3 regions of the Streptomyces lancefieldiae genome follow, and region 1 is predicted to be linked to each of the others. Evidence: riboswitches for the same ligand, from Rfam matches in the RefSeq annotation. Region 1 holds a riboswitch; each other region holds the start of a gene.

What was found. Region 1 has a riboswitch for cobalamin ahead of RM812_RS10410 (cobalamin biosynthesis protein). Riboswitches for the same ligand answer to the same signal wherever they lie in the genome.
Region 2: it holds a riboswitch for cobalamin, as region 1 does, so the genes downstream of both, RM812_RS15795 (ribonucleoside-diphosphate reductase subunit alpha) here and RM812_RS10410 (cobalamin biosynthesis protein) in region 1, are expected to answer to the same signal.
Region 3: it holds a riboswitch for cobalamin, as region 1 does, so the genes downstream of both, RM812_RS32845 (ABC transporter substrate-binding protein) here and RM812_RS10410 (cobalamin biosynthesis protein) in region 1, are expected to answer to the same signal.

What each region holds. Positions count from the first base shown of each region.
Region 1 is NZ_JAVRFH010000008.1:59,825-63,069, forward strand. Features, by position in the region: gene RM812_RS10400 (inorganic phosphate transporter) at 1-469, shown strand, start outside; gene RM812_RS10405 (hypothetical protein) at 503-724, shown strand; cobalamin riboswitch at 864-1,004, shown strand; gene RM812_RS10410 (cobalamin biosynthesis protein) at 1,107-2,072, shown strand; gene RM812_RS10415 (cobyric acid synthase) at 2,069-3,245, shown strand, end outside.
Region 2 is NZ_JAVRFH010000013.1:83,803-87,047, forward strand. Features, by position in the region: gene mctP (monocarboxylate uptake permease MctP) at 1-384, shown strand, start outside; gene RM812_RS15790 (GNAT family N-acetyltransferase) at 466-972, shown strand; cobalamin riboswitch at 1,025-1,148, shown strand; gene RM812_RS15795 (ribonucleoside-diphosphate reductase subunit alpha) at 1,273-3,245, shown strand, end outside.
Region 3 is NZ_JAVRFH010000049.1:50,012-53,256, forward strand. Features, by position in the region: gene RM812_RS32835 (BlaI/MecI/CopY family transcriptional regulator) at 1-208, shown strand, start outside; gene RM812_RS32840 (M56 family metallopeptidase) at 215-1,147, shown strand; cobalamin riboswitch at 1,211-1,396, shown strand; gene RM812_RS32845 (ABC transporter substrate-binding protein) at 1,575-2,585, shown strand; gene RM812_RS32850 (FecCD family ABC transporter permease) at 2,621-3,245, shown strand, end outside.

The sequences.
Region 1 (3,245 bases):
CTCCTCCCACCTCGGCTTCTCCCTCTCCACCACGCACTCGGTCTCCGGCGCGGTGATGGGCGCCGGCCTCGGCCGCAAGGGCGGCGTGGTGCGCTGGTCCACGGCCACCCGGATGTTCGTCGCCTGGGGTCTGACCCTGCCGGCCGCGGCCCTGGTCGCCGCGCTGGCCGAGTGGGTCTGCGGCTTCGGCGACTGGGGCACGGCGCTCGTCGCGGTCTTCCTGATCGCCTCCAGCGCCGCCATCTGGAAGATCTCCCGGCGCGAGGTCGTCGACCACACCAACGTCGTGGACGTCGACGAGCCCGAGCAGGCCGGCGTGGTGACCACGGCGATGGCCGCCGTGTCCCCGCCCCCGACGGGCGTGACCGAGGAACTGGCGGCCACCCTCCCCGCCACCGCCACCCTCCCCGCCACCGCCACCGCCACGGCGCCCGACGCCAAGGCCCCGTCGGCCGCCACCACCGTCTGAGCCCGCGCCCCGGTACGAAGGAAGAGAACCTCCATGAGCATCGACTGGGCAGCCCTCGGCTCCGTCTTCGGGGTCAGCCTCGTGGTCACCGTGGCCCTGGTGGGCCTGTTCACCCTCGGCATCGTCGGCCTCTCCCGCCAGGAGCGGGCGTCGGCCGAAGGCGGCTCCGCGGCCCTCGCGGTCACCGGCGCGTACGCGTGCTTCGCGGCCTGCGCGGCGGCGGTGGCGTACGGGATCTACCTGATCGTCGCCTGAACCACCGCGCACGCCCGTGAGGCGGGGTGCGGGACGGACTGCAACCGTCCCGCATCCCGCCTCTCTTCGTGCCGGCGCACACCGCTCGTGTGTGGGCCTTCGCACACTCCCCCGCCGCAGGTCAACGCCAGGTTGACGGGTGTTCGCGGGCCGTGGTGGACTTCCGGAGCCATCTACGGCGGCAGGAGAGGAAGCCCGGTGCGAATCCGGCGCGGTCCCGCCACTGTGACCGGGGAGCGGATCCCCGGGAGCCAGGAACTCTCACCGCCGGTCTCTTCGAACCAGGGCGTGGACACCCTGAGTGAGGACACGACGCCATGCTCGGCTGCCGATCGACGTTCAGCTCCAGGTACTTCCCTGACCGCGTGACCGGCTGAGCCCCATGCGAGCCGAACGCGTCTTCGCGTACGGCGCCGCCGCCGGCCTTCTCGGTGACCTCCTCCTCGGCGACCCGCGCCGCGGACACCCGGTCGCCGCGTTCGGCCGTGCCGCCGGTGCCGTGGAACGGGTGCTGTGGCGGGACCACCGAGGCTGGGGCGCGCTGCACACCGCCGTGTGCGCCGGTGGCGCCGCCCTTCTCGGAACGGCCGCCGCCCAAGCCGTGCGCCGCTCCCCCGCCGCCTCCGTCGCGCTGACCGGCGCCGCCACCTGGGCGGTCGTCGGCGGCACCTCGCTCGCCCGCGAGGCGCGTGCCATCGGGCGGGCCCTGGAGACCGGGGACGTCGAGGCGGCCCGGGCCCGGCTGCCGCACCTGTGCGGGCGGGACCCGCAGGCGCTGGACGCCGACGGGATCGCCCGGGCGGTCGTGGAGTCCGTCGCCGAGAACACCTCGGACGCGGTGGTGGGCGCCCTGGTGTGGGGCGCCGTGGCCGGGGTGCCCGGGCTGCTCGGCTTCCGGGCCGTGAACACCCTGGACGCCATGGTCGGCCACAAGTCCGCCCGATACCGGCGCTACGGCTGGGCCTCGGCCCGGCTCGACGACCTGGCCGGCTGGCCGGGGGCCCGGCTGACCGCCGTTCTGACGACGGTGGCCGGCGACGACCCCCGCGGGGCCGTACGCGCCTGGCGGGCCGACGCCGGCCGGCACCCGAGCCCCAACGCCGGCCCCGTGGAGGCGTCGTTCGCGGGCGCCCTGGGCGTGCGGCTCGGCGGAACGCTCTCCTACGGCGGGCGGGTGGAGCACCGGCCCGTCCTCAACGGGGCGGCGGGACGCGCCGTCCGGGCAGGTTCCGGCGACATCGACCGGGCCGTACGGCTGTCCCGGCGCGTGGGCTGGCTGGCGCTGGGCGTGTGCGCGGGCGCGCGGCTGCTCGCCCGCCGGGTGAGCAGGAAGGGACGTACGTCATGAACGGTGGCCTCCTCGTCGCCGGCACCACCTCCGACGCCGGCAAGAGCGTCGTCACCGCCGGGATCTGCCGCTGGCTGGTGCGCCAGGGCGTGAAGGTCGCGCCCTTCAAGGCCCAGAACATGTCGCTCAACTCCTTCGTCACCCGCGAGGGGGCCGAGATCGGGCGGGCGCAGGCGATGCAGGCCCAGGCGTGCCGCGTCGAGCCGACCGCGCTGATGAACCCGGTGCTGCTCAAGCCGGGCGGCGAGCGGAGCAGCCAGGTCGTGCTGCTCGGCAAGCCGGTCGGCGAGATGAGTGCCCGCGGCTACCACGGAGGACGGCAGCGGCAGTTGCTCGGCACGGTGCTCGACTGCCTGGCCGAACTGCGGGGCACGTACGACGCGGTGATCTGCGAGGGGGCGGGCAGTCCCGCCGAGATCAACCTGCGCCGCACGGACATCGTGAACATGGGGATCGCCCGGGGCGCCCAGCTCCCCGTCCTCGTCGTCGGCGACATCGACCGCGGGGGCGTCTTCGCGTCCTTCTTCGGCACGGTGGCGCTGCTGTCGCCCGAGGACCAGGCGCTGGTGGCCGGGTTCCTGGTCAACAAGTTCCGGGGCGACGTGTCGCTGCTGGAGCCGGGGCTGGAGATGCTGCACGGCCTCACCGGGCGGCGGACGTACGGCGTCCTGCCGTTCCGGCACGGTCTCGGCATCGACGAGGAGGACGGGCTGCGGGTCTCCCTGCGGGGAACGGTGCGCGAGTCGGTCGTCGCTCCGCCGGTCGGCGAGGACGTGCTGCGGGTCGCCGTCTGCGCGGTCCCGCTGATGTCCAACTTCACGGACGTGGACGCGCTCGCCGCCGAACCGGGCGTCGTGGTGCGGTTCGTGGACCGGCCGGAGGAGCTGGCCGACGCCGACCTCGTGGTCGTGCCGGGGACGCGCGGGACGGTCCGGGCGCTTCAGTGGCTGCGGGAGCGGGGCCTGGCCGACGCCCTCGTCCGGAGGGCCGCCGAGCAGCGGCCCGTCCTCGGCGTCTGCGGTGGCTTCCAGCTCCTCGGCGAGCACATCGAGGACGACGTCGAGTCGCGCGCCGGGCACGTCGACGGGCTCGGGCTGCTGCCCGTGCGGGTGCGGTTCGCCCGCGAGAAGACCCTCACCCGGCCCGTGGGCGAGGCCCTCGGCGAGCGCGTCG
Region 2 (3,245 bases), on a different contig from region 1:
CTGGGTGGCATCTGGATCCTGCAGACCTTCCCGGCCCTGGTCGGCGGCCTGTTCACCCGCTGGTTCCACCGCTGGGCGCTGCTCGCCGGCTGGGCGGTCGGCATGGTCTACGGCACGGTCGCCGCCTACGGTGTGGCCTCGCCGACGCAGAAGCACTTCGGCGGCTCCTCGAAGGAGATCCCGGGCATCGGCGAGATCGGCTACATCGGCCTCACCGCGTTCGTGCTGAACGTCCTGGTCACCGTGGTCCTGACCTTCGTCCTGAGGGCCGTCAAGGCGCCCGACGGCGTCGACGAGACCAAGCCGAGCGACTACACGGCGGACGCGGGCGACCCCGGCGTCCAGACGGAGCTCCCGCCGGCCACGGCGGGCACGTCGCACTGACCTGCGGCACACGCGCCGCGCAGCGGGCCGTCGGAGAGATCCGGCGGCCCGTTGTCGTACCCCTCGGGCACACTCGGCCCCATGAACTTCGTGATCCGGCAAGCGGCCTCCGACGAGTACGACCCCCTCGGCGAGATCACCGCACAGGCCTACCTACGGGACGGGCTCCTCGACTTCGGGGAGAGCGACGCGTACCTCGGCGAGCTGCGGAACGTGGCCAAGCGGGCGGTGGCCGCCGAGGTGCTGGTCGCCGCGGCGGACGGCCGGGTCCTCGGCGGCGTGGCCTTCGTGCCCTCCAGCGGTCCCATGTCCGACATCGCAGGGCCCGGCGAGGCCGAGATACGCATGCTCGCCGTCGCCCACGAGGCACGCGGCCGCGGGGTCGGCGAGGCGCTCGTGCGGGCCTGCGTCGACCGCGCCCGGGCCGTCGAGGGCTGCGTACGCGTCGTGCTGTCGACCCAGCGCACGATGCGCACCGCCCACCGCCTCTACGAACGGCTGGGCTTCACCCGCACCCCGGACCGCGACTGGAAGCCGCTCCCGGAGCTCGACGACATCACCCTCCTCACTTATGAACTGACACTCTGACACCGACCCGACACAACATCTGGGGGTGCTCGCGGAACCCGGCACAAGATGTATGCTCATGCTCGCTGTCGCCGCAGGGGAATCCGGTGCGAATCCGGAACTGTCCCGCAACGGTGTACTTGCGTGTTTCCGCACGCATGTCCAGTCCGAGGACCTGCCGACAGTGCGCCCGGCCGTCCCGGTCCGGGTGCCATGACGTCCGGGCCTCGCGGAGTGGGCCGGTGGACGCGACGCCGCGTGCGTTCGTGAGCTGCCCCTGCCCTCCGCCAGGCCCCGTGCCGAGCGAGGGAGTGCCCCCACGTGACCATCGCGCCAGCCGATCCGGCTTCAGCGACCCCGGCGACGGCGACCGAGGAACCCGACGGTCCCGGTGCCGCGTTGCTGCGCACCCTGACCGGGCTGACCGCCGACCTCCGGGGCGCCGACCCCGGCCGGGTCGCCGCCGCCGCACTGCGCGGCCGGTCCGCCCGCGCGGACGAGGCCGAGCTGCGCGAGCTCGCCACGGAGGCGGCGGCCGGACTCATCTCGGAGGACCCGGTCTACTCCAAGCTGGCCGCCCGCCTGCTCACGATCGGCATCCGTGCCGAGGCGGCCTCCCAGGGCGTGACCACCTTCACCGACTCGGTCGCCGCCGGCCACCGCGAGGGTCTGATCGCCGACCGCACCGCCGAGTTCGTGCGGCTGCACGCGGACCGCCTCGACGCGCTGATCGACCCGGTGGCCGACGACCGCTTCGGCTACTTCGGGCTGCGCACCCTGCACAGCCGCTACCTGCTGCGGCACCCCACCAGCCGCAAGGTCGTCGAGACCCCCCAGCACTTCATGCTCCGCGTCGCCGCCGGTCTCGCCGAGGACGACAGCACCAGGTCCGCGGACGAGGTCGCCGCCCTCTACGGGCTGATGAGCAGCCTCGACTACCTGCCCTCCTCCCCCACCCTGTTCAACTCCGGCACCCGGCACGCCCAGATGTCGTCCTGCTACCTCCTGGACTCCCCCAAGGACGAACTCGACTCCCTCTACGACCGCTACCACCAGGTCGCCAACCTCTCGAAGCACGCCGGCGGCATCGGCATCGCCTACTCCCGCGTCCGCTCCCGAGGTTCCCTGATCCGCGGCACCAACGGGCACTCCAACGGCATCGTCCCGTTCCTGAAGACGCTGGACGCCTCGGTCGCCGCCGTCAACCAGGGCGGACGGCGCAAGGGCGCGGCGGCGGTCTACCTGGAGACCTGGCACGCCGACATCGAGGAGTTCCTGGAGCTGCGCGACAACACCGGCGAGGACGCCCGCCGCACGCACAACCTGAACCTCGCGCACTGGGTGCCGGACGAGTTCATGCGCCGGGTGGACGCCGACGGGACCTGGTCGCTGTTCTCACCGTCCGACGTCCCCGAACTGGTCGACCTGTGGGGCGAGGAGTTCGACACCGCCTACCGCAGGGCCGAGGCGGCGGGACTGGCCCGCAGGACGCTCCCCGCCCGTGAGCTGTACGGCCGTATGATGCGCACCCTCGCGCAGACCGGCAACGGCTGGATGACCTTCAAGGACACCGCCAACCGCACGGCCAACCAGACCGCCGAGCCAGGCCACGTCGTCCACTCCTCCAACCTCTGCACGGAGATCCTGGAGGTCACGGACGACGGGGAGACGGCGGTCTGCAACCTGGGCTCGGTCAACCTCGGCGCGTTCGTCGACCGGGCGACCGGCGACCTCGACTGGGACCGGCTGGACGCCACCGTCCGCACCGCCGTCACCTTCCTGGACCGGGTCGTCGACATCAACTTCTACCCGACCGAGCAGGCGGCCCGCTCCAACGCCCGCTGGCGTCCGGTCGGCCTCGGCGCGATGGGCCTGCAGGACGTCTTCTTCCAGCTGCGCCTGCCCTTCGACTCGCCCGAGGCCAAGGCCCTCTCCACGCGCATCGCCGAGCGGATCATGCTCGCCGCGTACGAGACGTCCGCCGACCTCGCCGAGCGCGACGGCCCCCTGCCGGCCTGGGGGAAGACCCGTACGGCCCGGGGCGTGCTGCACCCCGACCACTACGACGTCGAACCGGCCTGGCCGGAGCGCTGGACGGCACTGCGCGCACGCATGGCCACGACCGGTCTGCGCAACTCCCTGCTCCTCGCGATCGCGCCGACCGCCACCATCGCCTCCATCGCGGGCGTGTACGAGTGCATCGAGCCGCAGGTGTCCAACCTGTTCAAGCGCGAGACCCTCTCCGGCGAGTTCCTCCAGGTCAACTCCTACCTGGTGGACGACCTGAAGCGGCT
Region 3 (3,245 bases), on a different contig from region 1:
GGTCGGCCGCGAGCGCGCGGGCCGGTCCTTCGCCTGGACACCCGCCTCGGATCAGGCGGGCCTGGCCGCGCGGAAGATGCGCAAGGTCCTGGATGCCGAGAGCGACCGGGAAGCGGTGCTGGCCAGCTTCGTCACCGGCCTCGACCCCGACGACGAGCGGCTGCTGCGCGAACTCCTGGGTCACGCAAGTGACGCGGGGGAAGACTGACGACTCATGGGGGTCTTCGTCTTCCTGCCACTGGTCCTGCCGTTGACGGCATGGCCGATCGCCCGGCTGGCGGAACAGCATCTGCACCCGCGGACGGCGACCGGACTGCTCACCGCCGTGGCCGCCGTGATGGCCCTGTGCAGCACCGTCTGCCTGGCCCTGGTGATGGTGGTGGGCACCGCGCAGCTGCCGGGCAACCCACTGCCCGACGGCTGGTCGGATCCCGAGGTCCGGGCGGCGGTGCCGTACGACGAGATCGTCGGCAAGGCGGCGATCCCGGCGCTGTGCGCGGTGGTCGTGGCCTCGGCGCGGGCCCTGTGGCGGCACGGCAGGGTGCGTCGCCGTGCCCACCGCGCGCTGGCCGGGCTGCCGGGCACCGGGGTGGCCGTACTGCCGGACGAGGTGCCCTACGCGTACGCGCTGCCCGGCGGACACCGGGACCGTGTGGTGGTGAGCACGGCCCTGCTCGACTGCCTCGAACCGGCCGAGCGGCGCGCACTGTTCGCCCACGAGCGGGCCCATCTCGCCGCCCGGCACCACCGCTTCCTGCTCGCCGTCCGGCTCGCCGCGCTGGCCAACCCGTTCCTGAGGCCCCTGCGGACCGCCGTGGCCTACACGGCGGAGCGGTGGGCGGACGAGGCGGCCGCCCGGGCGATCGGCAACCGCCGCGCGGTGGCGACCGCGATCGGCAAGGCGGCCCTCGTCTCGCGGGGCACCCCGGTCGCCACCCTCGCCGGTCTCGCGGCGCCCGGCCCGGTGCCGCGCCGGGTGGCCGCCCTGCTGGGCCCCGCGCCGGCGGTCCGCACCTGGCCCTCGGTGTTCACCTCCGTGGGCCTGGCGGCGTGGGCGGCGGCCGCCGGAACCGCCGTGTCGGCGATGTCGTCCGCGAACGCCGCCGTCACCATGTTCCTCATCCTCCGCGCCGCGACGCCCCTGTGAGCAACGCCAGGACGTCCGTCGGCCGCGGACGGTCGGCCGCCCCCCGGAGGCGAGGTGACCCTGTGGTAGCTTGCGGGAGCCAGTCGAACCCACCTGGTGGGTCAGGGAATCCGGTGAGAATCCGGAACTGACGCGCAGCGGTGAGGGGGACGGGCGGGACACGGGCCACTGGGCGGCACAAGCCGTCCGGGAAGGCGTCCCGTCCGGTCGATCCCGAGTCCGAAGACCTGCTGGCACCCGCGCCCGCGTACGGCGCGGGCCGCACCGTACGAACGGGCTTCGCGTATGAGCCCTCGACGCCAGAGGATCTTCCTTGCCCGCAGCGCGCCCCGTCGGCTCCCGCCGCCCTCGCGGCTCCCTCCGCTTCCGCCGCGTCCTCCGCTCCCTCTCTTTCCTCCGCTCCCGCCGTTCGTTCCGCGGCCCCGTCCTGCTGGTGTCCGGCGCCCTGCTGGCCTCCGCCTGCGGCTCCGGGGGACCCGCCGCCGACTCCGCCGCGGCGGGGGCGACGGCGGCCGGTTATCCCCGCACCCTCAGTGACTGCGGGCAGCACCTGAAGATCACCGCACCGCCCCGGCGGGCGGTCTCCCTCAACCAGGGCACCACGGAGATCCTGCTCTCGCTCGGCCTCGAGGACCGCATGGTGGGCACCGCCACCTGGACCGACCCGGTCATGAAGGGCCTGGAGAAGGCGAACGCCGACGTGCCCCGGCTCGCCGACGACATGCCGTCCTTCGAGACGGTCCTGGACGCCGAACCCGACTTCGTCGCCGCCTCCTTCGCCTCCACCCTCGGCACCGGCGGCGTGGCCACACGTGAGCGGTTCGCCGAACTGGGCGTGCCGGCCTACCTGTCCCCGTCCGACTGCGCCGGCAAGGACAACAGCGGCGACGGCGACGGCAGCCGCGGCGAGCCACTGACCATGGACACCGTCTACGCCGAAATCCGCGACCTGGCCCGGGCCTTCGACGTCGAGCAGCGCGGCGAGGAGCTGGTCGCCGACCTCAAGGCCCGGATCGACAAGGCGACCGCGGGCATCGACGCCTCCGGCGTCACCCTCATGTACTGGTTCGCCAACTCCACCTCGCCCTATCTGGCGGGCTGCTGCGGCGCCCCCGGAGTCATGACCCGGGCGGTCGGCGCGCGGAACGTCATGGACGACACCCACGAGGAATGGCCGCAGGTCGGCTGGGAGACCGTCGCCGACCGCGACCCCGACGTCCTGGTCGTCGGCGACCTCACCCGCAAGTCCCAGACCGCCGAGACGGCCGCGAAGAAGATCGAGTTCCTGGAGACCGACCCCGTCACCAGGAACATGACCGCCGTCAGGAAGAAGCGGTACGTGCTGCTCAGCGGACAGGCCATGAACCCCACCGTCCGCACCGTCGAGGGCGTGGAGAAGCTCGCGGCGGCGCTGCGCTCCTACGGGCTCGCCAAGTGACCTCCGGCATACGCGCGACCGGCCGCGGCCACCTCGTGTGGGCGGGGGCCGGAATCGTCGCCCTGTGCGCCTCCGTGGCCGTGGCCGTCACCATCGGCCCGGCGGACATCGGCGTCGGCGAGGTGTGGTCCGTGGTCGCCGCCCACCTCGGCGGCACCGGCGCCGCGGACGTCACGCCGATCCGTGACGGCATCGTCTGGGACCTGCGGCTGCCCCGCACCCTCCTCGCGGCGGTGTGCGGCGCCGGACTCGCCGTCTGCGGGGCCGTGCTCCAGTCCCTGCTGCGCAACCCGCTCGCCGATCCCTTCGTGCTGGGTGTCTCCTCCGGCGCCTCGACCGGTGCCGTCCTGGTCGTCGTGCTCGGCGTGGGCGGCGGTGCGCTGTCCGTGTCGGGTGGCGCCTTCATCGGGGCGGTGTGCTCGTTCGCGCTGGTGATGCTGCTCAGCCACAGCCTCGGCGGCACCACGGACCGGGTGGTGCTCGCGGGCGTGGCGGCGATGCAGCTGTTCTCCGCGCTCACCTCCTTCGTGGTGATGACCGCGGCCGACGCCGAGACCACCCGCGGCGTGCTGTTCTGGCTGCTCGGCTCGCTCGGCGGCGCCGGCTGGACGGACGTATGGACCGCCATGGCGGTCCTGGTGCCGGTCCTGGCCGTGTGCC